4 regions of the Paenarthrobacter sp. NPDC090522 genome follow, and region 2 is predicted to be linked to each of the others. Evidence: riboswitches for the same ligand, from Rfam matches in the RefSeq annotation. Region 2 holds a riboswitch; each other region holds the start of a gene.

The links. A riboswitch is a leader RNA that binds a small molecule or an ion and turns the genes downstream of it on or off. The one in region 2 is predicted to bind S-adenosylmethionine.
Positions count from the first base shown of each region.
Region 1: it holds a riboswitch for S-adenosylmethionine, as region 2 does, so the genes downstream of both, ACIQT2_RS21005 (LLM class flavin-dependent oxidoreductase) here and ACIQT2_RS04755 (homoserine O-acetyltransferase) in region 2, are expected to answer to the same signal.
Region 3: it holds a riboswitch for S-adenosylmethionine, as region 2 does, so the genes downstream of both, ACIQT2_RS17560 (hypothetical protein) here and ACIQT2_RS04755 (homoserine O-acetyltransferase) in region 2, are expected to answer to the same signal.
Region 4: it holds a riboswitch for S-adenosylmethionine, as region 2 does, so the genes downstream of both, ACIQT2_RS07515 (DUF1737 domain-containing protein) here and ACIQT2_RS04755 (homoserine O-acetyltransferase) in region 2, are expected to answer to the same signal.

Region 1 is NZ_JBIVXL010000022.1:45,266-52,890, reverse strand. It holds gene ACIQT2_RS21035 (flavin reductase family protein) at 1-73, opposite strand, end outside; gene ACIQT2_RS21030 (methionine synthase) at 76-1,122, opposite strand; gene ACIQT2_RS21025 (DUF1852 domain-containing protein) at 1,143-2,135, opposite strand; gene ACIQT2_RS21020 (LysR family transcriptional regulator) at 2,259-3,200, shown strand; gene ACIQT2_RS21015 (hypothetical protein) at 3,270-3,443, opposite strand; gene ACIQT2_RS21010 (PLP-dependent cysteine synthase family protein) at 3,704-5,047, opposite strand; SAM riboswitch class IV at 5,274-5,383, shown strand; gene ACIQT2_RS21005 (LLM class flavin-dependent oxidoreductase) at 5,419-6,516, shown strand; gene ACIQT2_RS21000 (NtaA/DmoA family FMN-dependent monooxygenase) at 6,558-7,625, shown strand, end outside.
Region 2 is NZ_JBIVXL010000003.1:167,132-174,756, reverse strand. It holds gene ACIQT2_RS04775 (histidine phosphatase family protein) at 1-58, opposite strand, end outside; gene ACIQT2_RS04770 (CPBP family intramembrane glutamic endopeptidase) at 121-888, shown strand; gene ACIQT2_RS04765 (VOC family protein) at 1,039-1,677, opposite strand; gene ACIQT2_RS04760 (bifunctional o-acetylhomoserine/o-acetylserine sulfhydrylase) at 1,889-3,229, shown strand; SAM riboswitch class IV at 3,392-3,506, shown strand; gene ACIQT2_RS04755 (homoserine O-acetyltransferase) at 3,521-4,642, shown strand; gene ACIQT2_RS04750 (winged helix DNA-binding domain-containing protein) at 4,680-5,840, opposite strand; gene ACIQT2_RS04745 (SGNH/GDSL hydrolase family protein) at 5,843-6,670, opposite strand; gene ACIQT2_RS04740 (alpha/beta hydrolase) at 6,756-7,403, shown strand; gene ACIQT2_RS04735 (RNA-binding S4 domain-containing protein) at 7,400-7,625, opposite strand, start outside.
Region 3 is NZ_JBIVXL010000014.1:93,158-100,782, forward strand. It holds gene ACIQT2_RS17545 (peptidase M10A and M12B matrixin and adamalysin) at 1-360, opposite strand, end outside; gene ACIQT2_RS17550 (VIT1/CCC1 transporter family protein) at 515-1,669, opposite strand; gene ACIQT2_RS17555 (hypothetical protein) at 1,938-2,129, shown strand; gene ACIQT2_RS17560 (hypothetical protein) at 2,126-2,464, opposite strand; SAM riboswitch class IV at 2,481-2,600, opposite strand; gene ACIQT2_RS17565 (sodium:solute symporter) at 2,742-4,280, opposite strand; gene ACIQT2_RS17570 (helix-turn-helix domain-containing protein) at 4,550-5,125, shown strand; gene ACIQT2_RS17575 (APC family permease) at 5,136-7,109, opposite strand; gene speB (agmatinase) at 7,329-7,625, shown strand, end outside.
Region 4 is NZ_JBIVXL010000005.1:43,955-51,579, forward strand. It holds gene ACIQT2_RS07505 (O-succinylhomoserine sulfhydrylase) at 1-1,013, opposite strand, end outside; gene ACIQT2_RS07510 (rhodanese-like domain-containing protein) at 1,016-1,426, opposite strand; gene ACIQT2_RS07515 (DUF1737 domain-containing protein) at 1,423-1,683, opposite strand; SAM riboswitch class IV at 1,697-1,809, opposite strand; gene ACIQT2_RS07520 (NtaA/DmoA family FMN-dependent monooxygenase) at 1,985-3,313, shown strand; gene ACIQT2_RS07525 (aromatic amino acid ammonia-lyase) at 3,315-4,928, shown strand; gene ACIQT2_RS07530 (PLP-dependent cysteine synthase family protein) at 4,922-5,986, shown strand; gene ACIQT2_RS07535 (carboxymuconolactone decarboxylase family protein) at 6,120-6,602, shown strand; gene ACIQT2_RS07540 (amino acid permease) at 6,824-7,625, opposite strand, start outside.

The sequences.
Region 1 (7,625 bases), on a different contig from region 2:
CGGCCGAGAGGGAGGACGGGAAGCTTTGCTTCGGATCCGCAAGCCACGTGTCTGTGGGGTAGGCGTGAAACATCGTTACGACACCGTGGGGGCGGAACGGGCGAGTTCCTCGCGAATGATGTTAGTCCCGGCACTGAGAGCACTCAGCTTGGCCAGCGCGACGTCCCGGGGGAACGGTGCCATGCCGCAGTTGGAGCTGGGGATGAGCTTGTCCGCATCCACGAACTGCAGTGCCTTGCGGAGGGTGTCGGCCACCTCCTCCGGGGTCTCGACGGTCTCGCTTGCGACGTCGATTGCCCCGAGCATGACTTTCTTGCCCCGGAGGAGCTCGATGAGGTCCATGGGCACATGGGAGTTCTGGGATTCCAGCGAGATGATGTCGATGCTGGAACTCTGCAGCAACGGGAACGTTTCCTCGTACTGCCGCCACTGTGAGCCGAGCGTCGCCTTCCAGTCATTGTTCGCCTTGATCCCGTAGCCGTAACAGATATGTACAGCGGTCTCAGCGCGCAGTCCTTCTGCGGCTCTCTCAAGCGCAGCCACACCCCAGTCCTTGACCTCATCGAGGAAGACATTGAACGCGGGCTCGTCGAACTGGATGATGTCCACGCCGGCGGCCTCGAGTTCTTTAGCCTCCTGGTTCAGGATCGCGGCGAACTCCCAGGCCAGCTTCTCGCGGCTCTTGTAGTGGTCATCGAAGAGCGTGTCCACCATCGTCATTGGACCGGGAAGGGTCCATTTGATCGGCCGGTCGGTGGCTGCGCGGAGGAACTTTGCGTCTTCCACGAATACCGGGCGTTCGCGGCGCACCGGCCCGACGACGGTCGGCACGCTGGCGTCGTAGCGGTCGCGGATGCGCACGGTCTTGCGCTGTTCAAAGTCGACCCCGCTGAGATGCTCGATGAAGGTCGTCACGAAGTGCTGGCGGGTTTGCTCGCCGTCGCTGACAATGTTGATTCCGCGGCGGCTCTGCTCGTGGAGCGCGATGCGCAGCGCATCCTGCTTGCCCTCGAGCAGGGCATCTCCCTCCAGCTTCCACGGGGACCAAAGAGTCTCCGGCTGTGCGAGCCACGATGGTTTCGGCAGGCTTCCGACAACGGTGGTAGGCAAAAGTGTGTTCATGATTGACGATTCTCCGTGAGTCAGTTGACGAGAGCGGGGTAGTTGGCGGTCCACTGGTCCAGCAGGTCCTTGTGGGGCGTGATGAAGTGCTCCTCCGTGTACTTCGCCTGCTTGACCGCCAGCTGACTGCGCTCGACGCGGTCGTAGGCGATCTGCGTCCGCGAGTAGTCCTGCTCTCCCAGGCTGGGCTGATAGACGACGGCGGCGGCGGAGTTCGCGTTGTAAACCTCCGGGCGGTAGATCTTCTGGAATGTCTCCATGGTGCTGATCGTGCCGATCAGTTGCAGGTTGGAGTAGTCATTGAGCAGGTCGCCGCGGAAATAGAAGGCGAGGGGAGCCACGCTGCCGCGTGGCATAAAGTAGCGCACCTGCAGTCCCATTTTTGCGAAGTACGCGTCCGTGAGTGAGAACTCGTCCTGCTGGTACTCGACGCCCAGGACCGGGTGACGGTTCTCCGTTCGACGGTACGTCTTGCTCGTTGAGACGCTGATGCACACCACCGGGGGCTGCGGGAAGCGTTCCTGGCAGGCCGGGGAATCGAGGAATTGCTGGAACAGTTTGCCGTGAAGATCGCCGAAGTTCCCGGGAACGGTGGGCTTGCCCGCTTCTGCTGTTGCCGCCGGCAGTACCACGCTGAAGTCGAAGTCGCGGACGTAGGAGGAGAAGTTGTTCCCGACAATCCCTTGGTGACGGACACCGTTCAGCTGGTCGACGATCTGGATGTCGAGAACCTCGAACAGGGGGAACTGCTGATCCGTACCTTCCGCCGTGAACTGTATCTGCACGGAAACGATCTCAAGCTCGAGCGTGTAGCGGTCCCGGTCCGGGTTGTCCCAGTCTGCGAGATCGTTGAAGCGGCGGCGGATCATGGTCAAGGCGTTGCGGAGGTTCTCCTGGCGGTGCTCGCCCCGTGCGAGGTTGGCGAAGTTCGTCGTGATCCGGGAGCCTTCCGACGGGGTGTAGTCCTCGTCGAACCGGGTCGTGGTGATATTGAAGCTGAAATCGTCTGCCATTTGCTGCCAATCCGTTGATGATGGGCCGGAGACGGCCTTTCAGAAGGGGACGTATCCATGGTGCAGCCTTTCGAGGGGTATCAGGTAACTCGTGGTTGCTATGCATTCATATAGAATTTGCCTATGGCCCAGATTTCGAGCGGATTGACCCTGCAGCAACTCCGCTACTTCATAGAGGTTGCAGCGGAGGGGTCGATCTCTGCGGCTGCCGATCTGCTCTACGTAGCGCAGCCGACAATGTCCGCAGCGATGAAGGACCTCGAGACCCGGGTAGGCCGTGCTCTCCTTGTTCGTTCCGCCCGCGGGGTCACCCTCACCGAGGACGGGGCAGAGTTCCTCGGCTATGCAAGGCAGGTGGTCGAGCAGTTCGCCCTCCTCGAGCAGCGCTACCTCGGCAGGCCACCGACGCGACGTCTGCTCGGGGTGTCAACGCAGCACTACTCGTTCGCGGTGGACGCGTTCGTCCGGATGGTCAAGGCCTCTGAGGTGGCCGAATACGAGTTCTCGCTCCGTGAGTCCCGCACCTGGGACATCATCGAGGATGTCCGTACGCTCCGCAGCGAGGTAGGCATCCTCTACCGGAACGATTTCAACCGGAAGGTCATCGACAAGCTGCTCCGGGAATCCGGGCTCGCGTTCACACCGCTTTTCCTCGCAGATCCACACATTTTCATTTCACGGAAGAACCCGCTCGCCGCAAAAGAGCGAGCGACACTCGACGATCTCGCCGGCTTGCCGCGGCTGACCTTCGACCAAGGTGCGAACAACTCTTTTTATTTCGCCGAGGAGATTCTCTCCACCCTGTCCAGTAAACAGGAGATCCGGGTCTCTGACCGTGCCACGATCTTCAACCTCATGATCGGGCTGCACGGCTATACGATCTCGACGGGCATCATCAGCGGGCAGCTGGACCCGGAGATCGTCGCCATCCCGCTCGACGTTGACGAACGCATCGAGATCGGCTGGATCGGTCACGCCGCGATTCCGCTGACCGACCAAGCGCAGCGCTACCTTGGGGAATTGCGGGCCGTCGTAGCTGAGTTTGGCGTAGCGCTACTCGACTGACTGAAATCTCAGCGGACGGTGTCAGTTTGGCCGCCACCTGCGGAGGCCGCTGAGCAGTTGACCGAGGTTTCAGCCTGCCCCTCCGGGACCTGCCCATGAGCCGAAATCACCGTGGATCCCTTTGCCGCGTTCGTCGTCGTCCTTGCCGCATCGACGGCACCGCCGGTACACCGTTCCATCGTCGGCGTGTTCGACGTGCCATTCGTGCCGGATGTTCAGTTTGCAGAGCAAAGCCTGGATCATGGCCGCCTCCGGTTCACAGCATGGACTCCGTACATCCCATGATGGCCTCCCTGAAGATTCATGGAAAGTGATTGCTACTGTTCCGAAGCGCACGCGCGATCCGTGTTTAGGGGACCCGTGTCTGGAACCATCATCTGGCCGGTTTGGCTGCCGGGCAGGGACGATCGCGGTAGGGGGCGTGGCGTGGCAGACGGGGTGGAGTTACCCCGCCTTGCCAGGGCCGTCTACGACCACAGGTCCACGGTTTCACCGGATGAGGATCAGCGCAGCGTAGCGGCGATCCGACCGTCGACCAGGACTGCCGCTACTTCCGTCAGGTCAGGCGTCTCCGAGGCGGGGACGCCGACCGCGACGGTCCTGTAAGCAACAGCCGCCGAAGCAGCAGGAGCTGCGTCATCCACCGAGGACAACGACTCCAGGGTCACTACACCCACAACTTCGCGCGGGTGGACGGTTCCAAAGCTATCGCCACGGTCCAGCACCAGGAACGCCGGCTCGCTTGGCCCCAGCGACCGGGTGTGAAGTTCGACGGCGGCCTCCGCCGCTGTCAGGCCGTTCGCCAGGAGATGAACTCCGGCAGGCGCACCGGTGAGGAGCGAGCGGATGGTTCCGTCCGGCGTCGTCGGTTCCAGGAAGCCGAGCGAGGTGAGCCACGCGTCGTCGAAATAGGTGGAGAGGTAGTTCCTGCCCGAGTCGGGGATGACCGCAACGATGGTGTGGCTTTCATCCAAGGTGGCTGCAAGTTCCAGAGCCGCCGCCAAGGCTGTGCCTCCCGTGGCGCCAATGAGCAGCCCTTCCTCGAGTGCTGCACGGCGGGCGGTGAAGATGGCGTCGCGATCGCTGATGCTGAAGTACTTGTCCACCAAGGTGGTGTCGAACGCTTCAGGCCAGATGTCCTCCGCGGAGGCCGGGTGAAGGGGGTGACCGGCACCTTCGGTGTATTTGAGTGAGCCGTTGCCGCCACCGTAGCGGGAGTGCTCAGGGTCTGCCGCAATGACCTGGACCAGGCCGTCGCTGGCTTCCTTCAAGTAGCGGCCGGTGCCGCTGATGGTCCCTCCGGTTCCGACGCTCGCAACGAAATGCGTCACCGCACCCTCAGTGTCTTTCCATATTTCAGGTCCTGTGCCGGCAAAGTGCGCGTCGGGGTTGGCCGGGTTGTCGTACTGGAGTGCCAGCCAGGCACCCGGGGTTGAGGCTGCAAAGGCCGCCGCTCGGTTCGCCAGATGGTCCGGGTGTGAGCGCGGCACGAAGTCGGCCACCAGGTGCACTTCTGCCCCGAAAGCCCGGAGCAGCCGGACCTTTTCCGCTGCAGTGGCAGCGGGAGCGAAGATCACCGAACGGTAGCCCAGTTGTGCCGCCACCAGGCTCAGCCCGATCCCGGTATTACCGCTGGTTCCTTCAACCACCGTCCCGCCAGCCTTTAAGAGTCCGGCCTGTTCAGCTGCGCGGATCATGGACAGTGCAGCGCGGTCCTTGACGCTGCCACCAATGTTCTGGAACTCCAGCTTCGCGTAAATGCGTGGCCGGACGCCCGCGCCGAGCTTCTTCAAACGGAGCAGGGGAGTGCCACCGATGGCATCGAGGACTGATTCGTAGACGGTCATGCCGCCCACGCTAGGAGGCAGGAAAACCGCGCGCCAAAAAGCGTTGAGCAACACGTCAGGCGTCGCTACATGCGGCTCAACGCGACGCAACGCATCGTCACGCGGGGGTACAGGCCGGAGTGGAAAATGACGAACTTGGCAGCCCGTTGACGCGATGTTTCCCGCGTTGACGCCCCGCGTCAGGGCGTTTGTACATTCCTTGGAGGTGCTTCTAGATTCAGTTCCAGGTCAAGAGTCAGCGCGCCAAGGACCGGCTCGCGCTGCGGCAACCCTCAGGCATTAGGTGGCGGGGTGCTCCGGAAACAGACCTGGCCGCGTTTGCGGCAAGTGAATGTCAACCGGCCGCGCGGCGGCCTCTGAAAAGAGAGAACATGCCTTCAAATTCTGTACCCGAATTCCGTTCACGCGTTGTTGGGCTGGAGCTCGACGGCGATGGAGCCCACCCGGCTGCGTGGCGAAAGGCGCTCCACGATCCGCAGGCGCTGTTGGGGGGCTTTCGGATCCGTGAGACTGTCCAGGCCGCCGATATCGCGGGATTTCACCTTGCCACGTTCAAGGACACCCGGGCCGTGGATGCCGACAGCACAGGAATCCCAACGCGTATCGACGCCATTCAGCGCGCCGCGTTCGCAGCGCCACTCACGGGCTCCCTGGGCCTGGTTCCGGAAGCAGGAACGCTCTTCACCGAGCCATTCCACATCGCAACCCAGCTCGCCAGCCTGGACTACTCCTCCCAGGGCAGGGCCGGTTGGTTGGTGAATACCGCGAACCTGCTGGAGGAAGCCCGCACCGTGGGCCGCACGCCGCTGGGAGAGAACGAGGTCGCGGCCGAGGCAGCCGATGTGGTCCAAGCCAGCCGCAGGCTCTGGGATTCCTGGGAAGATGACGCCGTGATCCGGGACGTGTCCACGGGCCGCTACCTCGACCGGGACAAGCTGCATTACGCCGACTTCGAAGGTAACCGCTTCTCAGTTAAGGGACCGTCCATCATCCCCCGTCCCCTGCAGGGGCAGTTGGTGGTATTTGCCCCCGCGGACCTCATTCCCGCCGTCGAGGCAGACGTTGCCTTGGCATCCGCAACCACTGTCGAGGCGCTTCCGCAGGCGGCCCACGCGGCAGCAGCGGCGGGCGCACAGCGGACACTGGTAGAGCTGGACGTCATTCTGGACGCCCGCGGACAGACGGCCGAGGAGCGCTTGGCCGAATTGGACGCCCACGAGGAATGGCGGAGTGGAGCCCGCTACGCCGGAAGCGCCGAAGGCCTGGTGGAAGTGCTCACCACGCTGTTCGCAGCGGCAGACGGCGTTCGCCTCAAGCCTGCTGTCCTGGACGTCGACCTCCCCGAACTGGCCTACAAAGTGCTGCCGGCTCTACACAAGACCGGGCTGGTGACGCCTCTCAAACCGGGCACCACGCTGCGGGAAACGTTCCAGCTTCCGCGCCCGGCCAACCGCTTTGCCGCGGCCTGACCGACGCCGACTCATCACAGAAACCACAAGAGAGCTCACCCATGACCAAGCACCACCGCATCGCAGGCAACGGGCAGATCCAGTTCGGCGTCTTCTTCCAGGGCGTCAACCACACCACGGTCTGGAAGGACGCAGCCAGCGGCTCGCAGACCGATTTCGAATCCTTCCGCCGCGTGGCCCAGACAGCTGAACGGGGTCTCTTTACCGCGTTCTTCCTGGGCGAGGGGCTCCGCCTCCGCGAGCACCTCGGCAAGATCCACGACCTTGACGTCGCAGGGCGCCCGGACGCCCAGACCGCCCTCGCTGCCCTGGCAGCCATCACCACCAACATCGGCCTGGTGGCTACCCAGAACACCACCTACAACGACCCCGCAGACCTCGCCCACCGCCTGGCCAGCCTGGACCTCCTGTCCGACGGCCGGGCCGCGTGGAACATCGTCACCACGGACAACGCATGGACCGGCGCCAACTTCCGGCGCGGCGGGTTCCTCAAGCACGAGGACCGCTATATCCGTGCCGAAGCGTTCGTCCAGACGGCCAAAGCGATCTGGGATTCCTGGGCCGACGGCGCAATCGCCGGGTCCCGGAACGACGCCCGCTGGCTCCGCGAGGACAGCATCACACCCGTGCACCGCAAGGATGCAAGCTTCGACGTCGAGATCACCGGCCGCCTCCCGCGCTCCACCCAGCACCACCCGGTGCTGTTCCAGGCCGGCGACTCACCCGATGGCCGGGACTTCGCCGTGCGGAACGCCGACGTGATCTTCTCGGCGCACCCCGAACTGGAGGACGCGAAGAAATTCCGCGAAGACATCGTCGCCCGTACCCTCAAAGCAGGCCGCCCGGCCGATGACGTGAAGATCTTCCCCGGCCAGGAATTCATCCTCGGAGCCACGTCCGCCGAGGCGGAAGAGAAACACCAATGGGTCCGCTCCCAACAGGTGGGTCCGGAAACGGCCATCGCCTACCTGGAACAGTACTGGGGCCGCACCCTGGCCGGGTACGACCCCGACGGGCCCCTCCCGGACATCGACCCGGTGGTTGACGTCACCAACCCCACCCGCGGCAACGCCTTCCACGGCAAGAGCGCCAAGGAGCTCGCTGCCCAG
Region 2 (7,625 bases):
CGGCATTGGCAGCGGACTGGCCATGCCTGATCATGAAGATTCTGCCGGGGGCGCTCATCCCACCAAGCATAGGGCTGGCCTTCCCGGCAAAGTGGCAGGAACTACGGGCAAGATAGGAACATGCTCCTAGCCTCCCGCCGTCGCCTGCGCGCAGAAGTCCTCATTGTGCTGGGCCTCTCCCTGGGCCAGTCCGCCGTCTATTCGGTGGTGCAACTCCTGGACAAGCTGACCCGCGCCCCCTTGTCGGAGGCTACGTCCACCCTCAACAGGTCCCAAAGCACGCGCGAATACTTCGACCTCACGTACCAGTTGCTGGACATCCTGTTCGCGCTGGTACCGGTAGTCCTGGTGTTCTATTTCCTGTCCCTGCACGTCACCGGAGGATCAGCAGGTGGGTCGGCGTTCGCCCGCCTTGGCTTCAACTTCGCCCGGCCCGGCAAGGACTCTCTCCAGGGCCTGGGCCTCGCCGCCGCGATCGGCATACCGTCCTTGGGCCTGTACGCAGTGGGGCGGGCGCTGGGCATCACCACGGCAATCCTGCCCAGTGGATTGGACGCCTACTGGTGGACCGTCCCGGTGCTCATCCTCTCGGCCATACGCCACGCGATCGTTGAAGAAGTGATCGTGGTGGGCTACCTGCTGGACCGGTTCGGAAAGTTCGGCTGGAGCACGCCGCTGGCGATCCTCGTCAGTGCTGTCCTGCGCGGAAGCTACCACCTGTACCAAGGTTTCGGGCCCTTCATCGGAAACGTGGTGATGGGCTTGGTGTTCGCCTGGCTCTACACCAGGACCAAACGGGTCATGCCACTGGTGATAGCGCACGCCCTGTTGGACATTGTGGCATTCGTTGGCTTCAGCCTGTTCGGCAAGGCAGTAGGCCTCGGCTAGCAGGCCCCAACTGGGTCGCATTTGTGCGCGTTTTGAGCGCTCTAAACGCGCACAAGTGCGACCCAGTTGGGAGTTAAAGGTATTCGGCCGCCATCCGCAGGTGACGCCATTGGCACCCGCTGATAGCGGCCGAAGTTTCTTGCAGGGGCGTCAGATGGTGACGGCGCCCGAGGTGGTTTCGAAGGTCACGGACATGATCCCGGGCGTGCCGTGCGGAGCCATCCACTGGACAGCGACGTCCTCGAGCGGCTTTTCCACGGGCTCGCCCAGCCATTCGGTGACACGTTCCGCCGAGCCCGCAATGGTCAGGCTGGACATCTTGACGTCACTTTCATAGACCTTGGAGGGATGCAGGCCGGGATCGCCTTCCCACTTGAGCAGGTACGGCACCTGGGGATCGGCGATCAAGCCGAGGATGCCGATCTGCTGCCAAACGAGTTCCCGGCCGTCGGGGAACTTGCGGTTGCCGGGAACTGCGGAACGGCCAAGGCGTTCTTCGAACGGAGCGAGGTCGTCAACGGCGACGCACCAGCCCATCCAACCGCCGCCGGCTGCCGAGCGTGCCCGGACTGCCTGGCCGAAGGGTGCCTTATCCGAAGCGGGGTGGTCGAGGACCTCCACCACTTCAAGGTATTTGTTGTCCGCAAGGGGAATGATCATGTTCCGGGTACCGAAGCGCGGGTGCACTCCGCCCCGGACTGCGTCCACTCCCAATGCCGCGGAAATTCGTTCTGTCGTGGCCAGAAGGCCATCTCGTTCACAAGCGTAAGAGACGTGATCCATGCGCATGGCTTCATCTTGGCACTTTGTGATTCGGGTCTCAGCTAAGTCAAGCCTAACCAAGGTGGGATGTTATTGGAGGGCGGTGCCGGGCCTCATGGCGGGACGCCGGAATGACGCCCGAAGACCGAAAAATACTGTCTTCGTCACAAACCTGTGCATTGTCGCGGGGCCTTCCTAGACTGGCCGCAGTTCGAAGCATTCACAATCCACCGAACCCATGCGCCACGAAGAGGAGAACGCAATGTCCCAAGGATGGTCTTTCGAAACCCGCCAAATCCACGCAGGCCAGGAACCCGATTCCGCCACCGGTGCCCGCTCGCTTCCGATTTACCAGACCACGTCCTTTGTGTTCCCGAGCGCCGAGAGTGCCGCCAACCGCTTCGCCCTGGCCGAGCTTGCCCCGATCTACACCCGTATCGGCAACCCCACCCAGGATGCCGTGGAGCAGCGGATAGCCAGCCTCGAGGGTGGCCTGGGCGCCCTGCTCCTCAGCTCCGGGCAGGCCGCGGAAACCTTCGCGATCCTCAACGTCGCCGAAGCCGGCGACCACGTGGTGGCCAGCCCCAGCCTCTACGGCGGAACCTACAACCTGCTGGCCCACACCCTGAAGAAGTTCGGGATCTCCGTGACCTTCGTCGAGGACCCGGACAACCTCGAGCAGTGGCGCAACGCCGTGCAGCCGAACACCAAGCTGTTCTTCGGCGAGGTTGTCTCCAACCCGCGCCAGGACGTCCTGGACATTGAGGGCATTGCCAAGGTTGCCCACGAAGCGGGCGTCCCCCTGATCGTGGACAACACGCTGTCCACCCCGTACCTGATCCGTCCCATCGAATGGGGCGCCGACATCGTGGTCCACTCGGCCACCAAATACCTGGGTGGCCACGGTGCGGCGATTGCCGGCGTCATTGTGGACTCCGGAAACTTCGACTTCGGCAAGGACCCGGAGCGCTTCCCAAATTTCAACACCCCGGATCCCAGCTACAACGGCCTGGTCTATGCCCGCGACCTCGGCAAGGACGGCGCGCTCGGGGCCAACCTTTCCTACATCCTCAAGGCCCGCGTCCAGTTGCTGCGCGACCTTGGCTCCGCGGTTTCTCCGTTCAACGCGTTCCTCATCGCCCAAGGCCTGGAAACCCTGAGCCTGCGCGTGGAGCGTCACGTCGCGAACGCCACCACAGTGGCCGAATGGCTGGAAGCCCATGACGACGTCGAATCCGTCGCCTTCGCGGGGCTGCCGTCCAGCCCCTGGTTTGAGCGTGGGCGCAAGTACGGCCCCCGCGGTACCGGTGCCGTTGTCGCGTTCACCATCAAGGGCGGCGTGGAGGCGGGCAAGCGGTTCGTGGACGCCTTGGAGCTGCACTCGCACGTGGCCAACATCGGCGATGTCCGGTCCCTGGTGATCCACCCGGCCTCCACCACCCACAGCCAGTTGACCGTAGAGCAGCAGGCTGTAGCCGGCGTTACTCCGGGACTGGTCCGTCTCGCGGTGGGCATTGAGCACGCAGATGACATCATCGCCGACCTTGAGGCGGGATTCCGCGCGGCCAAGGGCGCCTGACGCCGGATCTGCCGTGAAATACGGTGGCGCCACCCGGCCGACGATTATTCGCCGGGCGGCGCTGCCGGGTGCTCGTTCATGAACGAAGATGCTCCAAACCGTCACACAGCTGTCACATTCTTCGCCAGAACGGCTGTGTTCTTCCTAGACTCTTACGTATTAGGTCATGAGTGCCAGTGACAGCCCCGGCTTGCTGGCCGGCAACCCTCCTCCGCGGTGGGGTGCCCCGGGTGAAGACCTGGCCTGCCGCATGAAAGGCGGTGGGCAAGCGCGAGGTTAGGTGTCAAAGGAATGACCATTACTGCTACAGCCCTTCCCACATCCGAGGAAGCAGACGGAACCCTCAAGTACGCCCACGTGGGCCCGCTGGAACTCGAAGCCGGCGGCTTCCTTCCCGATGTGGTGTTGGCCTACGAAACATGGGGCCAGCTGAACGCCGATGCCTCAAACGCCGTGCTGGTGGAGCATGCCCTGACCGGTAGTACCCACGTCGCCCGCGGCGCCACCGATGAAGACGGATGGTGGGAGCAACTGGTAGGGCCAGGTGCCACGATCGATACCGACAGGTTCTTCGTCATTTCGATCAACATCGTGGGTGGTTGTAACGGCAGCACCGGGCCGTCGTCAGCGGCTCCGGACGGAAAACCGTGGGGTTCCCGGTTCCCGCTGGTCACCCTCCGTGACACCACCGAGGCTGAGTCCCGTCTGGCCGATGCCTTGGGAATCCGCGCCTGGCACTCCGTACTGGGCGGTTCCATGGGAGGTGCCCGTGCGCTCGAATGGGCTGTGACTTTCCCGGAGCGGGTCAAGCGCTGTGCGGTGGTGTCCGTGGGTGCCTACAGCACCGCAGAACAAATCGCCTTCGCGCAGTCGCAGACGCTCGCCATCCGCCAGGACCCCAACTTCAACGACGGCGACTACTACCAGGGTGCCGCGCCGGAGGCCGGCCTCGCCCTGGCCCGGAGGATCGCCCACATCACCTACCGCTCCGCCTTGGAATTGGATGTCCGTTTCGGCCGCGAACCGCAGCACCAGGAAACCCCGCTCGCCGCAGCCATCCTGGGGAAGCGCGGCCGGTACCAGGTGGAAAGCTACCTCGACCACCAAGGCACCAAGCTGGTGCGGCGCTTTGACGCCAACAGCTACATCGCCATCACCGAGGCCCTGATGAGCCACGACGTCACGCGAGGACGGGGTACTTTGCAGGAGGCCCTGGGCCGCACGACTGCCGAGTTCTTTATTGCCGCCGTGGACACGGACCGGCTCTATTTTCCGGCCCAGTCCAAGGAACTCGCCGACGCGTTGCCGGGTGACGTTCCGGTGCATGTGATCGAGGCTCCCATCGGCCACGACGGCTTCCTCACTGAGATCGGGCAACTCTCGGCGCAGTTGCGGGAGTCCTTCTTCGCCTGAGCCGGGCACCGGGCAAGCTGTCCAACAGGCATTGCCGTCAGGCCAGCCTGGCTTCCATGCCCAGGAACCTGCCATAACGGTCCACTTCGGCTTCCAGTGCCCGCTGGACGGCGGGCGTGGCGGGCTGGTTCAGGCGGACATCGAGTTCACAGGTTCCACCGGCGAATGCGTGGCGCCACCAGCCGGCCAGCCTGCCATCCAGCAGGACTACGTGCATGGGGCCGCCGTTTTCCGGGAAGTAGGGTGCCACCCCGCCGAGGTAGTGCCGGGACTGCGAGTAGCCCATGACGTACTCGTCGTAGCACTGGATGAGGTCAACGCGGGGGAGTGCGGCGTCCGGATCTGAGCCGACCTCCCGGGCGGCCCCGGTCCGCTCCAACCCGGCAACATCATCCGCTGCCAGGTGGAAGTCCAGCCCGTCGAGCGGAAGCGAGGCCAAGGCCCCAGGGGCGACGTCGGCGGCTACCTCGAGCCCACGCTTCACGTCCTTCATGGTCAGGCCGGACCACGCCGAGCAATCCTTGACCGTGGCCGGTCCACGGCTGGTGAAGTACCGCAAGGCCAACTGGCCCAAAGCCTGGTCCCGTTCATCGGCGTCCAAAGCGTCAGGTCCAGGCTCGGGTACCCGTTCCCCGAACAGCGCGTACGTCTGCTTGAGGGCACCCCCGGCCGAGCGGATAGGTTTGCCGCTGACCAGGATCCGGCTGATTTCCGCATGCATAAGGTGGTACACGAAGCCGAGTCCCTTGCCCGGGAACCCCGCGTCCTCCAGGACCGCGGAGAGTTCCTCGCGGGTCTTATGGGCGCCACCCGCAACGGCTTCGGCGAGGAGGCCGGAGCTTCGGGCGGCCGAGGCGGCATCGACCCCCGTCTGCCGGTACATGCCTTTGTTTCCCTGATGCAGCCGTTCCCCGGACAGGCCCATCAACCAGCCGAGGTCGTCGCGGTGCACAAAGTGCCAAGTGGGCCGGAGGATGTGGGTCCGCAGGATGGTGCCGTCTGCCACGAGTTGCTCCACATCCGCAGCGGAAGCTTCGGGAGTCCGCTGGGCCAGGGACCAGCGCGCGTAGGGAAACTCCTGGGCTTGGACAGCGAGGAGGTTGCGGACTGCTTCTGATGCCGTCGGAGCCAACGGAGCGCGGAGGTGCTGGCGGCTCAGTCGGAGGCGAACGACGTCGTCTGGCTCCAAGGCGACCACGCCTAGCCGCGCGGCAATCCGGTGGCGTTGGGCCCGAAGACGGGTCCCGGCGTCGGACGTTTTGGCGTGATGCCGTCGCCGGAGGACTGGTGCCGCAGGCGGCGGATCACCCAGGGGACAAAGTATTCGCGCGCCCACACGAGGTCCGAAGAGCGGGCTTCCCGCCAGGTCCGGGGCGGGAGGGGCTTGGGGACGAGGGGTTCGAGCGTGTGCTGGACGTTCAACGCCTCCAGCACCATCATCGCGATGGTGTGGTGGCCGAGGGGCGAGAAATGCAGGCGGTCCTCGTCCCACATCTGCGTGTCGGCGAGCTGCCGCAAGGACCACATGTCCGCGACGATGGCGTCGTGCCGGGCGGCGACGGTCCGCAGGTTCTCGTTGTAGATGGCCACCTTGCCGCGGATCCGGCTGAGCACTGAAGAAGCTGTGTCCGGGCCGTTGAACAGGACCACCGTTGCCCCGCCCGAGCTCAGTTCCTGGACGGCTGCGTCCAGCTTCTCGGCCAGGAGGTCAGGATCGCCACCAGGCCGGATGAGGTCGTTGCCGCCTGCTGATATGGACACGAGGTCCGGTTGAAGTTCCAAGCACGGGCCAACCTGCTCGTCCACGATCTGCTGCAGCAAGCGGCCGCGGATGGCCAGGTTGGCGTACGCGAAATCGTCGTGGCCGCGGCCGAGCTCTTCGGCCACCCGGTCCGCCCAGCCACGGAAGCCTCCGGGGTTCTGCGGCTCGGGGTCGCCAATGCCCTCGGTGAAGGAATCTCCCAGCGCTACGTAGCGGCTCCAAGGATGCGTTTGGATTCCATCGCCTGGCGTCACCAATGAACTCATTCTTCCTATCCTGCCTTGTGGACTCGTGCCTGCGAACCTACGCCACCGTAGGTTGTTACCCATGGGTAACTGCAAGAATAGACCCATGACTGAAGCCGTTGCATTCCCCGCGCCCGTTGTCCTGTGGTCCCATGACGAAACCGAAAGGGCGGGAAAGCCGCTCCTGGTCTTGCTCCACGGCTACGGATCCAACGAGGACGACCTCTTCAGCCTCGCCGGAGTCCTTCCCGAAGGCTTCGTGGTGGCCTCCCTGCGCGCCCCCATGCCCATGGGCCCGGGCTTCACGTGGTTCCCGCTCACGGCGTCCATCGACTACTCGCTCGATGCCGTGAAGCTGGCGGCCGGGTACGCGCTGGAGTGGCTGGACACCGTCAAAGCCAACCACTCCTCGGTGACGCTGCTGGGCTTCTCCATGGGCATGGCCATGGCAACCACCATGCTCCGGTACCGGCCCGCGGACTTTGCTGCCGTCGTCGGGCTTTCAGGCTTCGTGATCGACGCCGGTGCTGACGCCGCCTTCCGCGACGCCGAACTGGACGGTTCCGTGCCGTTCTTCTGGGGCCGCGACCAGCAGGATCCCGTCATTACCCAGGACAAGATCGAGTACACCATGGGCTGGGTGCGCAAGCACGTGGACCTCACCAAGGTGCTCTACACGGGCATGTGGCACGGCATCAACCAGCAGGAGATCGGGCACGTGGGCGAATTCCTCACCCACAAGGTCCTCAGCTAGGAAGCAGCGATCCGGACCGTCTGGCCGTTGACGGTTACGGTATCGCCGGCGTGGAGTTGGCGGCCGCGGCGTTCTTCGATGTCGTCATTGACCTTGACCAGGCCGTTCTTGATGAGCTCCGTGGCTTCCACGCCGTCCTCAACGAGGTTGGCGAGCTTCAGCAGTTGGCCGAGGCGGATCATGTCGTCGCGGATGGGGATTTCGTCGATTTCGGGGTTGCTC
Region 3 (7,625 bases), on a different contig from region 2:
GAGCAGCCCATCCGTTCCCGCGGGCGCCGAGGCGTCATTGACCACGTAGTGCAGCGGCCGGCACGGCGAATAGCCAACCGGTGTGCCGTCGTCGTTCGTCGCCAGGAACTTGTATGAATCGCTCGTGAAGGCCGGCGCGGGAGGTGACGCCAGCGGGGCATCGGCCTCTTCAAGCCCGGGCGGGGGAGCGTTGAGGGCGCGCGCCGGGTTGTGCGTGCCTGGTCCGCCTTGTTGGGCGTTGGGCAGGGCGGCGCCCGGGACCAGGGCCGTAATGCGTGGATCGCCGTGCAGGAAACCGCTGACCAGGACGGCGACTACAGCCGCAACCACCGCCATGACCAGGCCGAGGAGCAAACGCAGCGCCTTGCCGGCACGGCGGGGTTCTTGCGCATGCGACTCCCCATGCTCGGTGTCCACGGTTCTCCATTCCTCAGGCCCCGTTCACGCAGGCAGCGCAGAGGACGAACCAACATTACGGGACCGGGGTGGTCCCGTCTATTCATGCCGGCGAGGCCTAGACGATCACCGCTCCGAAGAGGAGGCCCAGTCCGTAGGTGGCAGCTGCGGCGCCCAAGCCGATGGCCAGCTGGCGGAGGCCACGGCTCAGCGGGGACGTTCCGGAGAGCAGCCCGACGACGGCGCCCGTCGCCAGAAGTGCAATGCCCACCAGCGCTCCGGCCAGGATCAGCGCGTTCCAGCCGACCATGCCGAAGACGAATGGCAGGATGGGGACGATGGCGCCCGAGGCGAAGAAGCAGAAACTCGACATGGCAGCGCCCCATGCGGAACCGACGGTCTCGTGCTCGTCCGCCACTTCTTCCTTCTCTGGCTGGAGCGAAAGGCTGGGATCGCAGTCGCAGCTGAAGAGCCCCAGGCGCTCTGCGGCGCGGTGTTCAGCAGCTTCCCTGGTCATGCCGCGCGCCAGGTACACCAGGACGAGTTCGTTGTGCTCCACGTCCAAGGACGGCGCTGCGGCCAACGTGGCCTGGGTGGGAAGGGTGGCGTTGAGCAGTTCCCGTTGCGACCGGACGGAGACGTACTCGCCGGCACCCATGGACAGCGCACCCGCCAGCAGGCCGGCAACGCCACTCATCAGCACGACGGCACTGGAAACGCCCGTCGCGGCCATGCCCATCACCAGGGAAAGGTTGCTGACCAGGCCGTCGTTGGCGCCGAAAACCGCTGCGCGGAACGTGCCGGACAACCTGTTGCGGCCGCGGGTTGCGAGGCCGCGGACAACTTCCTCGTGGATTTGCTCGTCGGCCACCATGGCGGGGGTGGCGTACGGGTCGGTGCCATAGGGGGAGCGCCCCTCAGCACGTTGGGCCAACGCGAGGACGAAGACGGATCCGAAGTGCCGCGCCAGGAAACCGAGGAGCCGGCTGCGTGCGGACGCCGCCTTGGGCATGCCGGCGTGTTCCCCGAGCAGCTTGAGCCAGTGGGCCTCGTGCCGGCCTTCCGCCTCTGCCAGGGCCAGGAGGATCTGCCGTTCCTCGCCGTCACGGCGTTGGGCGAGTTCGCGGTAGACGGCGGCCTCGGCCCGTTCGTCTGCCAGGTACTGCCGCCAGCGCCGGATATCCGACTGCGTGGGTGTTCGCGGGGCTTCGTCTGCGGGGTGGGGGGCCGGAGCGGGGCTCGACGGACCGTGGGATTCCTGGTGCTGTTGCACTGTTTCTCCTGGGCTTGATGGGACGGTTACGGCCCCTTTGCACCGCCCACTGTACCGCTTATTTCCGGGGATTTTTGGCTGGTATTCCTTAGCGGGAATGTTCGGCATGCCTTAATTCCGTACCCTGCTGCAGCGGCGCTGCGGCCGTCGGCAGCCCTCCCTTGACCCCTTCCTGAGGCGGTGCTCAGATGGTTAGACAGGGGCGGGGCACTCCCCGCACATCGGTCAGTGGACCGCCTGGTGCGGCCCATCGGACGGAGGTTGCAGCATGAGCACCGAATCACATCCCCACCACCCGGAACGGGCAACCATCGAATCGGATCCGGCCTACGACTACAACGAGGACCAGGAAGTGGACGAGGCCTGGGCAGAGGAAGGCGAGGTGGCGGACGACGACGAGCGCATTGTGCCGCTCGATGAGGCCGAGGAAGAATTCCGCGGCGACGGCGACGAATCCTAGGCAGCCGGCACCAGGTTGAAGAGCCGCTCGCGCCCGGCGGCACGTCCGACGGCGGTAACGGTCACCGTCAGCGTCTGCGACGCGGAACACCAACGTGCGGCGCGGACGGAACGTGCCAATGCCGCGGCCAGCAGCCGGGGATCAGGGTGGTGAAATCGTTCGGCGCGGCCGCGCGCTGCAATGACCACCGTGCCTTGGACGAGGTTGACGACGGGAATCACCCGGACTGCGGGGGCGGCGCTTTCGATGGGGCTGGTGTTGACCAGGGCCGCTTGGGATGCGCCTGCTCGGTGTGCGGGATCTTGGATCGTGCTGGTTTCAGCCTGGTACGGCAAGGACTGCTCCTTGGTGGGAGTGCTCTTGCCCGCTCGGTTGTCTCTGGTCCGGGGCGGGCCGCTTCCTCATCCGAACCACCCGTGAACATGGGGTTGGTGTGCGGCCAGTCGGAGCTTGGCGCCACATCTCTTGAAGCTGCGTCCTATCCTAATGCCTCCCCGCAATGGGGGTGGGTGTGCTTGTGGATGCCGGGGACGACGCAAACGGCGACGCCACCCCGCGAAGGGTGGCGCCGCCGTCGTGAATTGCTTGGTTTACCGCAGTGAAGCGAGCCTGTCAGGCCTTGTGGCTGGTGACCGGGTGGGCGTCCAGCGGGAGCTCATCCGAGATGGCTCCAGCAACCCGCTTGTCCCACGCCGCGCGGACGGCGGCATCGGTGGGCGGAGTGAGCAGTGAGATCACCACGAACGTCACGAACGAAGCGCCGAGGCCCCAGTAGATGGGATCGTTCGCGTAGACGCCGTCGGCGCTCTCGATCACACCCGTTGCGAAGAGGATCAGCAGGACCAGGGTAAGGACCGAGCCCACGGCCATGGACCAGGCTGCGGCGATGCCGGTTCCGCGCTTCCATACAAGGCCGCCGAGGATGGCGACGAGGAGGCCGCCTACCAGGATGTCGTAGGCGATGGTGAGGGCCACGACCACGTCCTGGGCCGCCATGGAGATCAGGACCGCCAGGACGCCGAGGCCGAGGACCCAGTAGCGGTTCGCCTTGACGTCGTGCTCGGGGTTTTCCGTGTCGTCGGTGTTGATGGTCTTGCCGAACCAGCTGGCGACGAAGGGGACTACGTCTGCGCGGGCCACTGTGGCCGCGGCAATGAGTGCGCCGGAGGCGGTGGACATCATCGCGGCAACGGCAGCTGCCATGACCAGGCCGCCAATGCCGATGGGCAGGATGTGCGTTGCCACCTCGGCGTAGACAACGTCCTTGCCGAGGTTTGCCACGTCGATGTCCGGCAAGGCCACGCGTGCGGCGAGGCCGATCAGGGCGCCGGCTACACCGTAGAGGATGCAGTAGACGCCGGCGGTTGCGCCGCCCCAGCGTGCAACCGTGGGGGTCTTTGCCGTGAAGACGCGCTGCCAGATGTCCTGGCCGATCAGGAGGCCAAGCGTGTACACCACGAAGTACGTGATGATGGTCTGCAGGCCGATGCCGTCGATCTGGAAGAAGCTTGCATCAACGCGCTGGCGGATGCCGTCCAGGCCGCCGGCTGCGTTCATGACGAACGGCAGCATCAGCAGGAAGATGCCCACGGTCTTGATGATGAACTGGACCTGGTCAGCAAGGGTGATGGACCACATGCCACCGATGGTGGAGTAAACCAGCACGATCGCGCCGCCCACGGCGATGGCCAGCCAGCGTTCCCAGTCGAAAAGGACCACGAAGATGGTGGCGTAGGCGCCGGTGGAGGTTGCGCAGAGCATGAGGGTGTAGGCCAGCATGACGATGCCGGAGGTCTGGGTGGCCTTGCTTCCATAGCGGAGGCTCAGCATCTGCGAGACCGTGTAGATCTTCAGGCGCTGGATGGTGCCGGCGAACAGCAGGCTCAGCAAGAGGACGCCGGCGCCGATGGCCACCACCAGCCACATGCCGGAGATGCCGAACTTGTAGCCCAGGCCAACGCCGCCAACGGTGGATGCGCCACCCAGGACAACCGCGGCCATGGTGCCGGTGTAGAGGAACGGTCCCAGGCGGCGACCGGCCACCAGGAAGTCGCTGTTGTTCTTGGTGCGGGACTTGCCCCACCAACCGAACGCCAGCATGGCAAGCAAATACACCACCACAATGGCGATGTTGATGAACGAAGAGTCCATGAGTGGCTCCTTGGAGCTGATGCACGGAGGTTGGGGTATTCGACGATACTCCTGCAGGGCGTCGAAGTCTCTGTGCTGACGAACGGAGTTGGACGTGTGTTGTGTGCCTCACAGACAACACTTGTTGCCTATGAGGATATGTTGTGATGGGAGTAACAGTCAAGGTGGTTTGGTCATGGTTCCGCGGATTCTGGGTCTTTGCCGTGGCTGTCCGGCTACTATTGGCTCCAATGACAGGGCCTCCCGGACGGGCCTGAAAGGTTTTGTGAATGAAGGCTCTACCCGTTGAACCCAGCAATGTTCCCGTTGCCATCGGTTCCAGAATCCGTGCAGCCCGGCAGGCGCAGCGGCTCACCATCGAGCAGGTTGCAGACGCGACGGGACTGACCAAAGGCTTCCTCAGCAGGGTGGAGCGGGACCTCACCTCACCGTCAGTGGCCTCCCTGGTGACGCTGTGCCAGGTGCTGTCCGTGTCTGTTGGCGACTTGTTCGCAGCGCCCGAAACGCATCTGACGCGACGCGACGATGGACCGCGCATTTCCCTGGGTGGCCAGGGCATTGTGGAGCGGCTGCTGACGGCGCGTTCCGAGCGCAGGCTCCAGATCCTGCAGGCAACCATCGAGCCGCGGGGGCGTGGCGAAAACGAACTCTATGCCGTGGACTGCGATGTTGACGTGCTGCACGTCGTCAAAGGCAGGATCAAGCTGATCCTGACCAACGAGGAATATGACCTCGAAGAGGGGGATACCCTTTCCTTCCCGGGCCGCGAGCCCCACACCTGGATCAACCCCACGGATGAGACGGTGGAGGTGCTCTGGGTCCTGGTGCCCGCGGCCAGCAGGTAGGACTGGGGGCTTAGCCCACGTGGACCCAGGGGCGGCGGGTGATGTCCGGCTCGGCTTCCCTCAGCACTTCCCGGGTGACCGGTGCGATCTCGCCCTCGCCGAAGAAGAGGAACTTGCTGAGGTTGGAGATCGGGTTGCCCTCCGTCCAGCGGAAGTAGATGTGCGGCATGAAGCCCGTGACGTCCCGGATGTGGAGGAGTACGGCAGCCAAGGTATTGGGCACGTTGTTGCTGTGGACTTCCAGGATCTTGAAGCCGTGGCGTTCCTTGCCCACTACCTGGAGTTCCTGCTCGAAGTCCGAGCTGTCGTCCACGATGATCTCGATGAAAAGTGCGCCGCAGTCCTTGGGCAGGTGGTTGGCCTGCTGGGCGTGTTCCAGCTTCTCCTGGTACCGGTCCGCGCTGAGGTGCTTGGGCTCGTGGGCAATGATCCGGACGGGACCATCACTGTTGTTCGCGGTGAACTCGAGGGCCTTCTCGTCCATTTTGATATGGGTGGCCCGCAACTCGAAGGCGCGGCGGATCCGGGAAATGAAGCTCACCACCATGATGCCCAGGATGAACAGGGCAGCAATCTTGAGTCCGTCCGGGCGCTCGATCGAATTGACCACCGTGGTGTAAATGAAGACGAGCGAGACGATGCCGAAGCCGATGAACTGGGCCCGCTGCTTCTTGCGCCGTGCGGATAGCGTCACGGCAATGGATGCCGACGTAATGAGCACCAGCACGCCCGTGGCATAGGCGCCGCCCTGGGCGTTCACGTCTGCCTGGAAAATGATGGTCACGGCGAAGGCGATGACCGTGAACACCAGAACCAAGGGACGGAGTGCCCGGGCCCACGCGGGAGCCATACCGTAGCGCGGCAAGTAGCGGGGGACCAGGTTCAGCAGGCCGGCCATGGCAGAAGCGCCGGCAAACCACAGGATGGCTATGGTGCTGATGTCGTACACGGTGCCGAAGCCATCGCCGAGGAACTTGTGGGCAAGGTAGGCCAGGGCGCGCCCCTCGGCCTTGCCGCCGGATTCGAACTCGGCGGCGGGGATCAGCATGACCGTGGTGAAGCTTGAGGTGATCAGGAAGGAACTCATGATGATCGCTGCCGTTGTCAGCAGGCGGTGGGCACCCTTGATCCGGCCTGCGGGGTTGGCGTCGGTGTCCGTGGCGCGCCCCTTGATCTGCGGCATCACGGCCACGCCGGTTTCGAACCCGGAGAGGCCCAAGGCCAGGCGCGGGAAGACCAGCAGGGCAAGCCCGATCATCATCAACGGATCGCCATGTGACGTGGTCAGTGCACGCCACCAGTCGGTGATCACGTGGGATTCGGTAAACAGGTGGCTGATGGCCACGAAGACCACCACAAGGTTCAGTGCCAGGAAGGCCGCGACGAGCACCACGGCAACGTTGATGGCTTCCCGGAATCCCCGGAGGAAGACGATGCCCAGCCCGGCGATCAGCGCCAAGGTGATCACCACGTGCTGCCCCTCCAGGAATTCCGGAGCGAACGGGTTCTCGATGAGGTGTGCTGTTGCGTCAGCGGCGGACAACGTAATGGTGATCATGAAGTCCGTTGCCGCAAAGCCGAGGAGCGCAAGGACAAAGAGCTTGCCTCCCCAGCGGGGGAGCAGGCGTTCCAGCATGGCGATGGAGCCTTCGCCGCGGGGGCTTTCCTTGGCCACGCGGCGGTAGACGGGCAGGGCTCCGGCCAGCGTGGCGAAAACCAGGAGCAGGGTAGCCAGCGGCGAGAGCAGGCCCGCGGCAAGGGCGGCGATGGCCGGTTGGTAACCGAGGGTGGAGAAGTAGTCCAGGCCCGTGAGGCACATGACCTTCCACCAGGCTTGCGGCTTGTGCGACTCGGACGGCTTCCCGTGCGGTCCTTGCCGTTTGCCCGACGTGTCCGGCATGCCTTCCAGCAGCCACGCCTTGAGATTGAAGGCTTCCTTGCGCCGGTCGGCAGGGTCGGCCGGAGGCCTGGTCAGCGTGGTCACGTCGTCCTTTCGCGCAGCACGGTGCTGCTCCCGGAATGGAGCGTATTGCTGGGAATTGCCTGGTAATACCGGTTTTTATGGAATCTTTACGCCTCATGTGACCGGCATCTCATATGGTCGACCCGACAAAGCTGACTTGTAAACAGGTGATGCTTATTAGACAACTTTGAGTGTATGATGGGTGTCACAGCAGCCATCTACTTAAGGAGTTGCGCAACTTTGGAAGAGCTCCGTATCGAGGCCAACGGCAACCTCGGCCCCATCGATTCCTCCCGCATCCCGCGCTACGCCGGTGCAGCCACCTACGCCCGCCTGCCCCGCCTGGACCAGGTGTCCAAGGCCGACGTCACCGTTGTCGGCGTGCCATTCGACTCCGGCGTTTCCTACCGTCCCGGCGCGCGCTTCGGCGCCAACCACGTGCGCGAGGCCAGCCGCTTGCTGCGCCCGTACAACCCCGCGTGGGACGTCAGCCCGTTCGAGAACATCCAGGTTGCCGACGCCGGCGACATGGCCGTG
Region 4 (7,625 bases), on a different contig from region 2:
CTCAGCCCGTCCAGGAGCGCGAAAGCTGCTTCCTTGGCCGTCCGGCCACCGGACGGCGAGAGCTCGAACGTGAGCACGGTTCCGCCGGCCTTCATCTGCTTGGTGGCGAGCTCGTACTGCGGGTGCGACTTCAGGAGCGGGTACTTGACCCAGCTGATGGCCGGCTGCTGCTCGAGCCACTCGGCGATCTTCAGCGCGGAAGCCGAGCTGTGGTTCACGCGCAGCCCGATGGTTTCGAGGCCCTTGGTGAGCACCCACGCGTTGAACGAGGAAAGGGAGGGTCCGGTGTGGCGCATGAGCTGCTTGACCGGGCCATCGATGAATTCCTTGGTGCCCAGGATCGCCCCGCCCATGACGCGCCCCTGGCCGTCAATGTGCTTGGTGCCGGAGTAGACAATCACGTCCGCGCCCAGGTCGCCACAGCGCTGCAGCAGGGGAGTGGCAAAGACATTGTCGACGACGACTGTTGCCCCGGCGGCGTGGGCCAGTTCGCTGACGGCCTGGATGTCCACGATTTCCTGCATCGGGTTGGACGGGGACTCGAAGAAGACGGCCGTGGTCGGCTCGGACAGGGCAGCACGCCACTGGTCCAGGTCCGGTCCGTCAACGAAAACGGTCTCCACGCCCCAGCGCGGCAGGATCTCATTGAGGATCACAAAACAGGAGCCGAACAGTGAGCGGGCGGCAACCACACGGTCACCGGCACCCAGCAAGGCACCCAAGGCAGTGAAGACCGCGGACATGCCGGACGCCGTCGCGAAGCATGCCTCGGTTCCTTCCAGCAGTCTCAGGCGTTCCTGGAAGGTGGCCACAGTCGGGTTGCCGTAGCGGGAGTAGACGAAGCGCTCGTCTTCGCCCGTGAAGGCGCGTTCCGCGGCGGCAGCGGATTCGTAGACGAACCCGGAGTTCAGGAAAACCGGTTCTGCGGTTTCCTGGAAGTTGGTACGGTCAAGGCCACCGCGGACGGCCTGGGTGTCAGGGCTCCAGCCGGCGGCGTCAGGATTAAAAGTCACTTTTAGTCGTTCCCAAGGTTGGTCGGCAGGCCACGGTTCTTCCAGCCGTTGACGGTGCGTTCGCCATAACGGTCGGGTTCGCCCTCAAAGCCTTCAAGGACGTTGTAGGCCGTAAAGCCGGCCTGAGTAGCGGCGATGGCAGCAGCGATGGAGCGCTGGCCGGAACGGCAGATGAAAACGAGTTCCACGCCGTCGCCCTCGGGGGCCTGCTGTTGCAGGTCCTCCAGGAAGCGGGAGTTCGGGATGCCGCCGGCGAGGTTCCACTGGATGAACAGGGGATCGTTCTCCGTGGCCTTCGTGTCCGGAATACCGATGTGGGCCCATTCGCCCTCGGTGCGCACGTCCACCAGGATGGCGCCGTCTTCAAGTTTTGCCCACGCGTCCTGCGGGGTCAGGTCACCTGCGTAGCTCATGCGTGGCCCTCGAATGCTTCCTCGTAGTTGTCCAACTCGTCCACGGCGCTCGCAACAGCTGCGTCCGAACTGGCTACCGCAGCGGGCAGGATCACGGCCTGCGCCACGATGACAGTTTCGCCGTTGAACGTGGCCGCCGGGCTGCCGTGCAGCACGTAGCCCTCGGCCAAAGCAGCGGAGATCCGTTCGCAGAAGTCACGGGTATCAGGACCCGTGATCAGGCGGTAGGAGAGTTTTTCTTCAGTGGGTTCAGGCATTCGTGGTGCTCCTCAGTCACGCTTGCAGTTCGAAGTTCGAAGACGCCGAGTAGTCACCTGAGGCACCCCGCCGCGGGAGAGGGTTGCCGACCAGCAAGTCAGGGCTTAACGCTGGTGCTCATTACTCAAGAAAAACGTAACATCCGCGGCCGGGAAGCCGCATTTGGCGACTGCACCGCCGTCGTCATGTTGCGTAACCGGCGCCTCCCCGGGGCGGGCCGAACGGGGTCCAAATGTGACGCAGCGGGAGCATAATTGACGCAGTACGACCCCCTGTAACTTCGCATGAAATCAGGTCGCGGTGAACGGACACAGCAGTTCTACACTCAAGCCCATGCTTCATTTTGGATGGTTCGTGGGCCACGGATTCGGAGTCCAAGGCTGGGGGACGCCCGGCTACGGCCTGGGTTACGACTGGAAGAAACCCGCGCTGTACCAGGAGGCCGTCAGGGCCTTCGAGCGATCCGGGCTGGACCTGTTCATCATCGAGGATTCCCTCACCGTTCCGGATACTTACGGCGGCACCGCCGAGGTGTCCTTGGCCCACGCATCCTTCGCGCCCAAACACGACCCCCTGGCCCTGGTTCCGTACCTGCTCTCGGCCACGCAGCACCTGGGGATTGTTCCGACCGTCAGCGCCTCCTTCTACCCGCCCTTCACCGCGGCGCGGCTCCTCGCCACGCTCCAGCACTTCTCCGAGGGGCAGCTCGGGTGGAATGTCGTCACTTCGGGCAGCGACCTTGCCGCCCAGAACTATGGCCTTGACCAACAGATCGAGCACGACCTGCGGTATGAGAAGGCTGAGGAGTTCGTCGACGTCGTCAGGCGGCTGTGGCGCAGTTGGGAACCTGGCGCTGTGCTTGAGGACGTGGAGGCCGGCAGGTTCGCGGACCACACCAAGGTTCACCCGATCAACCACCAGGGCGACTTCTTCAAGGTCCGTGGGCCGCTGAACACCGCGCCGCTGCCGGAGGAACCCGTCCTGGTCCAGGCCGGTGCTTCGCCCCGTGGCAAGGCGTTCGCCGGCGGACACGCCGATGTGGCGATTGCCTTGGCCCGCGGGGTGGACGGGATGAAGGCCTACCGGGATTCGATCCGCGCCGAGGCTGCGAAGGCGGGCAGGAACCCCGACGACGTCAAGGTCCTTTTCGTCCTCAAGCCCACCGTGGTGGGGTCCACTGCAGAGGCGGAGGTACTGAGGGCGCAGCGCCGGGAGCTCACACAACGGGATATCGACAGCCAACTCAACTCGATCTCCTACCTCTCGGTGATCGACTTCAAGAAGTTCGACCTCGACGAGCCCCTCCCCACCCTGAGCACCAACAGCAACCAGGGAACACTGGAACACTTCTCCAAGGCAGCCCCTCCAGGGTCCACGTTGCGCCAGATCCTGCAGGCCCGCAGCGGGGGAGCCGGAGACTCGATCATCGGCACTGCCGGGCAGATCGCCGATTACCTCGAAGAGACCGGGGAAGCGGTTGGCGGTGACGGCTTCCTCTTCTCCGGGTTTGTGGATCCGGTGACGGTCCACTCCGTGCTGGACAAACTCACCCCGGAGCTTCGGCGCCGCGGGCTGTTGAGGAGCAGTTACGGCAGCGGTGGTTTCCGCCAGAACCTTCTGGACTTCTGACATGGCCCCCCTGCCCAATGAACTGGTGATCGGGACCGCCGCTGTGCCTCCTGAGCGCTTGGCCCTTGTTGCCTCTGATCCGGCGTTTCACGTGAAACTCAACCATGATGCGTTGACATTGATGGGCAGGTCGCGGGAGATCGTCGAAGAGACGGCCGCGTCTGGGCAGCGGGTCTACGGACTCAACACGTTGCTCGGCTCAGGCCGTGACACGGCTGTGGAGGAGAAGTCAGTACTCGCCTACCAAGTACAAGTCGTCAGGTATCACAACAGCGGCGTTGGCACTTTCCTGGACCGGGCCGCCGCCCGCGCAGTGATCCTCGCCCGGCTCATCGGCTTCAGCCGCGGCGGTTCCGGCGTCCGTCCCGAAACAGCAGGCTTTTACGCCGAACTCCTGAACCGTGGGGTGCACCCCGCGATCCCGTCCGAGGGCTCGGTGGGTTCTTCCGATCTGACCCAGCTTGCCGCCGTCGCCGCCGTCGCCATCGGTGAAGGTGAAGCTTTCGACGCCGAAGGCACCCTGGTGCCCGGCGCCAAAGCGCTCGCCGACGCCGGCCTGCAGCCCCTCACTCTCGCGGCCGGCGAGGCCCTCCCGCTGGTCAGTGCCAACAGCTACTCGGTGGGAGCCGGGGCGCTCGCCTTGGTTCGGCTGCAGCAGCTGGCCCGGCTCGCCGACGTCGGGCTGGCGTTGTCCCTGGAAACCACTGCAAGGTACGACGGCGGCGGGAACCTTAGTCCCTTTTCGCCGGCAATCCAGGCGGCCAAGGCGGTGGACGGGCAGCGCGAATCGGCTGCCGCTGTCCGTCGGCTTTTGAGTGGCGGGTGGCTGGAAGACGTCCGTCCCGAGGTTTCCGTGCAGGACGCCCTGTCCTTCAGGGCCGCGCCGCAAACACACGGAGCGTTCCGGGCCTTGGTTGCGCAGCTTCGCTCGGCGCTCGAGGTGGAGTTGAACGGCCGCGGCGACAATCCCTTGGTGGACCTTGAGTCCGGACAGATGGTCTCCGGTGGGAACTTCCAGCCGATGCAGCTTGCCTTGTCCTTCGAAGGCCTTCGCCTGGCCTTGGCACATGTGGGGATCTCCAGCGAACGCCGGATCGCCAAGCTGTATCCGCCGCAGCGTGCCATCCGGGCCAAGCACCTGGCTGCCGCGGCCGCCGGATCCGGCCTGGCACAGGAGGAGCTTCCCGGTTTGCTGTGGTACTCCGCGGCCGGTCTGCTGGCCGAACTCAAGTTCCTCGCGGCTCCGGCCACGCTTGGAGCGCCAACCTTGTCCGCCGACGTCGAAGACCATTCGACCCTGGCGCCACTTGCCCTGCAGCAACTCGAAAAGTCCTTGGCCGCCTTGGAGAAACTGCTGGCCATTGAAGCCCTGACGGCGTCATACCTGCTGCTCGAAGCGGGAGCCGCACAACCGCTCGGTAAGGGGACTGCCGCCGTCGTCGGCCGCTTGGCCGATGTGCTGGCAGAACGGCCGTCGGCGCCCGAACTCGTTGAACGGGCGAGGCGGGTGCTGCGCGAGGCAGTGGCGGAGGTATGGGAGGGGCAGAGGCCTGACCAGGTGCGCAGTGACCTGGACACTGGCGTTGTCCCAGCGGAAGGAGGAGGAACATGGTGACCACGGCAGCCCGCAGGCACGGGGTGCATGCTGCAATGGGGGTGCCCGACGGGCTCGATACCTCCGTACTGGACAAGGTGGGAAATACCCCATTGGTGAAGTTGGAGAACCTTGGCAGGGGCCTGGGCAGCAGCATTCACGTCAAGCTTGAGTCGGAGAACCCGGGCGGGTCCATCAAGGACCGCACCGCGCTGAGCATGGTCAGGGCGGCCGAGAGATCCGGTGAACTGCGGCCCGGAGCCACCATTGTGGAAAGCACGTCCGGCAACACGGGGATTGGCCTTGCGTTGATCGGACACCTGACCGGGCATCCGGTGGTGGTGGTTACCGGGGACACCATTTCCGAGGAGAAACTCGCCGCGCTGCACAACTATGGCGCCCGCGTGATCCTGACTGATTGGAACGCGCCCTCGGAATCGCCGGAAAATGCCCGGGCAGTGGCCGCCCGGATCACGGCCGAGACCCCCGGTGCGTGGCGGCCCATGCAGTTCGACAATCCGGCCAACCCTTTGGCGCATTACCAAACCACCGGGCCGGAGATCTGGGAACAAACCGGTGGGCTGATCACACACTTCGTTGCGGGCATCGGGACCGGCGGGACCATCAGCGGCAACGGGCGTTACCTGAAGGAACAAGCAGCGGCCCTACGCTCGGGCGGTCACGTCGAAGTGGTCGGCGCCGATCCCTATGGATCCGCCTACAGTGGCGGGCACCCCGGAGAGATCCTGGTTGACGGCGTGGGCAACTCCTGGCCGCAATCGGAGTGGCCCAAAGCCTTCGACCGCTCCATCGTGGACCGCTTCCTCCGCATCCCCAACGACGAGGTCTACACCGTGGTCCACCGGCTCCTCGACGAGGAAGGACTGTCCCTGGGGCCGTCGTCCGGGCTCACCGTGGCTGCCGCTTTGCGGGTGGCCCGCGCGGCGCCGCACGGCTCCGTGGTGGTGGCCATAGCCCCCGACGCCGGCACGAACTACCTGAGCAAGGCCTTCAACCCGTCGTGGCTGGCCGAGAACCACATCCGCCTCGCCGCCGACACCCCCGACCCCCGCAACTAGGACCCTCTCTCACCGAATCCCCCCTTCTCGCCGACGCTCTCTCACCTAACCGCCCGTTCCTGCGGACGCTCTCTCACCTCCCGCCCGGTTTTCGCCGACGCTCTCTCGCTGGCCTGTGCATTAAGCTCCAAATATGCCCGAACAGGAAACAACGCCGCGCCTTGCCGGTTATCTGGACAAGCACCAACCCGAGCTCTATGCGACGCTCACCCACTACTCCCAGCAGTTGGTTGACGAAGCCGACCGCATCGGCATCCCGCGCCGAACCTTGGAGCTCATCAATTACCTGTGTTCGCAGATCAACGGCTGTGCGTTCTGCCTGGACCTGCATCATCGTCGGGCTTTGAAGTACGGCGAAACAGAACAGCGGCTGTCCTTGGTGGCCGTGTACAGGGAAGTCCCACTGTTCGAGCCCTCCGAGGTTGTGGCCATGAAGATGGCCGAGCAGATTACCCGGATGAGCTCATCCCGGCCCAGCGCTGAGCTGTTCGCAGAGGCGCGGGGGCACTATTCGGAAGAGCAGATCAGCGTCATCTGCATGGCGGCGATCGGTATCAACGCTTTCAACCGTCTCTCTATCCTGAGCGAGCACCCCGTCAGGGCGGCCAAGAAGTAAGGGCGGTACACCCCCCGAGGCGTCGTGAGCTTACTTCACACAGGATCAGCCCCTGGGCAACCTGGAACGGTTGCACAGGGGCTGCTTCGCAGCGATGGAAGCCCAGGCTCGCAGAGCTTGGTTTAGGCCGGGAAGGTTGGGAGCCTGCTGTGTCCTTGTCCGTGGCCGGGAAGGTTGGGAGCCTGCTGGGTCCTTTCCGCAGCCTGGAAGGTCAGGGCCAGTTAGTCCTTCGCCGCAGCCTCGAGGTCCTTTTCCGTACCCACCAGGGCGAGCTGCCGCCGTCGTCCGTACTTGAAGTAGAAGAAGCCGTAGCAGGCGCCAACAAAGGGGACGCCGAACAGCAGGGCGGCCACCTGGTTGGGGTCGAACGCGATGCCCACCAACGAGACAACGCAGAGGGCGAAGGCCACGATCGGCACCAGCGGGAACAACGGTGCCCGGTACGCGAGTGTGGAAGGGTCGCCCCCGTTTCGGACAAACGTGCGCCGGTACATGAAATGCGAGGCCACGATGGACATCCATACACCTACAGTGGCGAAGCCGGCGATGGATACCAGCACCAAATACACCGTTGCGGGAGCCACGATGCTGCTGATCAGGGATGCCAGGCCACCGAGCATGCTCACACAGAGTGCCACGAGCGGGATGCCACGCTTGGTCAGTTTCCGGAACGCCTTGGGTGCGTGGCCTTCGTCGGCCAGGGAAAACAGCATCCGGGCGCAGGAGAAGAGTCCACAGTTGCCCGCCGACAACAACGCCGTGATGATCACGAAGTTCATGATGTCGGCGGCGAACGGAATGCCCAGCATGGAGAAGACCGTGACGAACGGGCTCTCGTCTACGCTGACCTTCTCGTAGGGGATGGTAGCGGCGATGACGGTGATGGCGCCGACGAAGAAGATCAGGAGCCGGATGACGGTGGTGCGCATGGCTTTGGGAATGTTCTTGGCGGGGTCGGCCGTTTCACCGGCCGCGACGCCGATCAGTTCCGAGCCAGAGAACGCGTAGAACACGGCGAGGCAC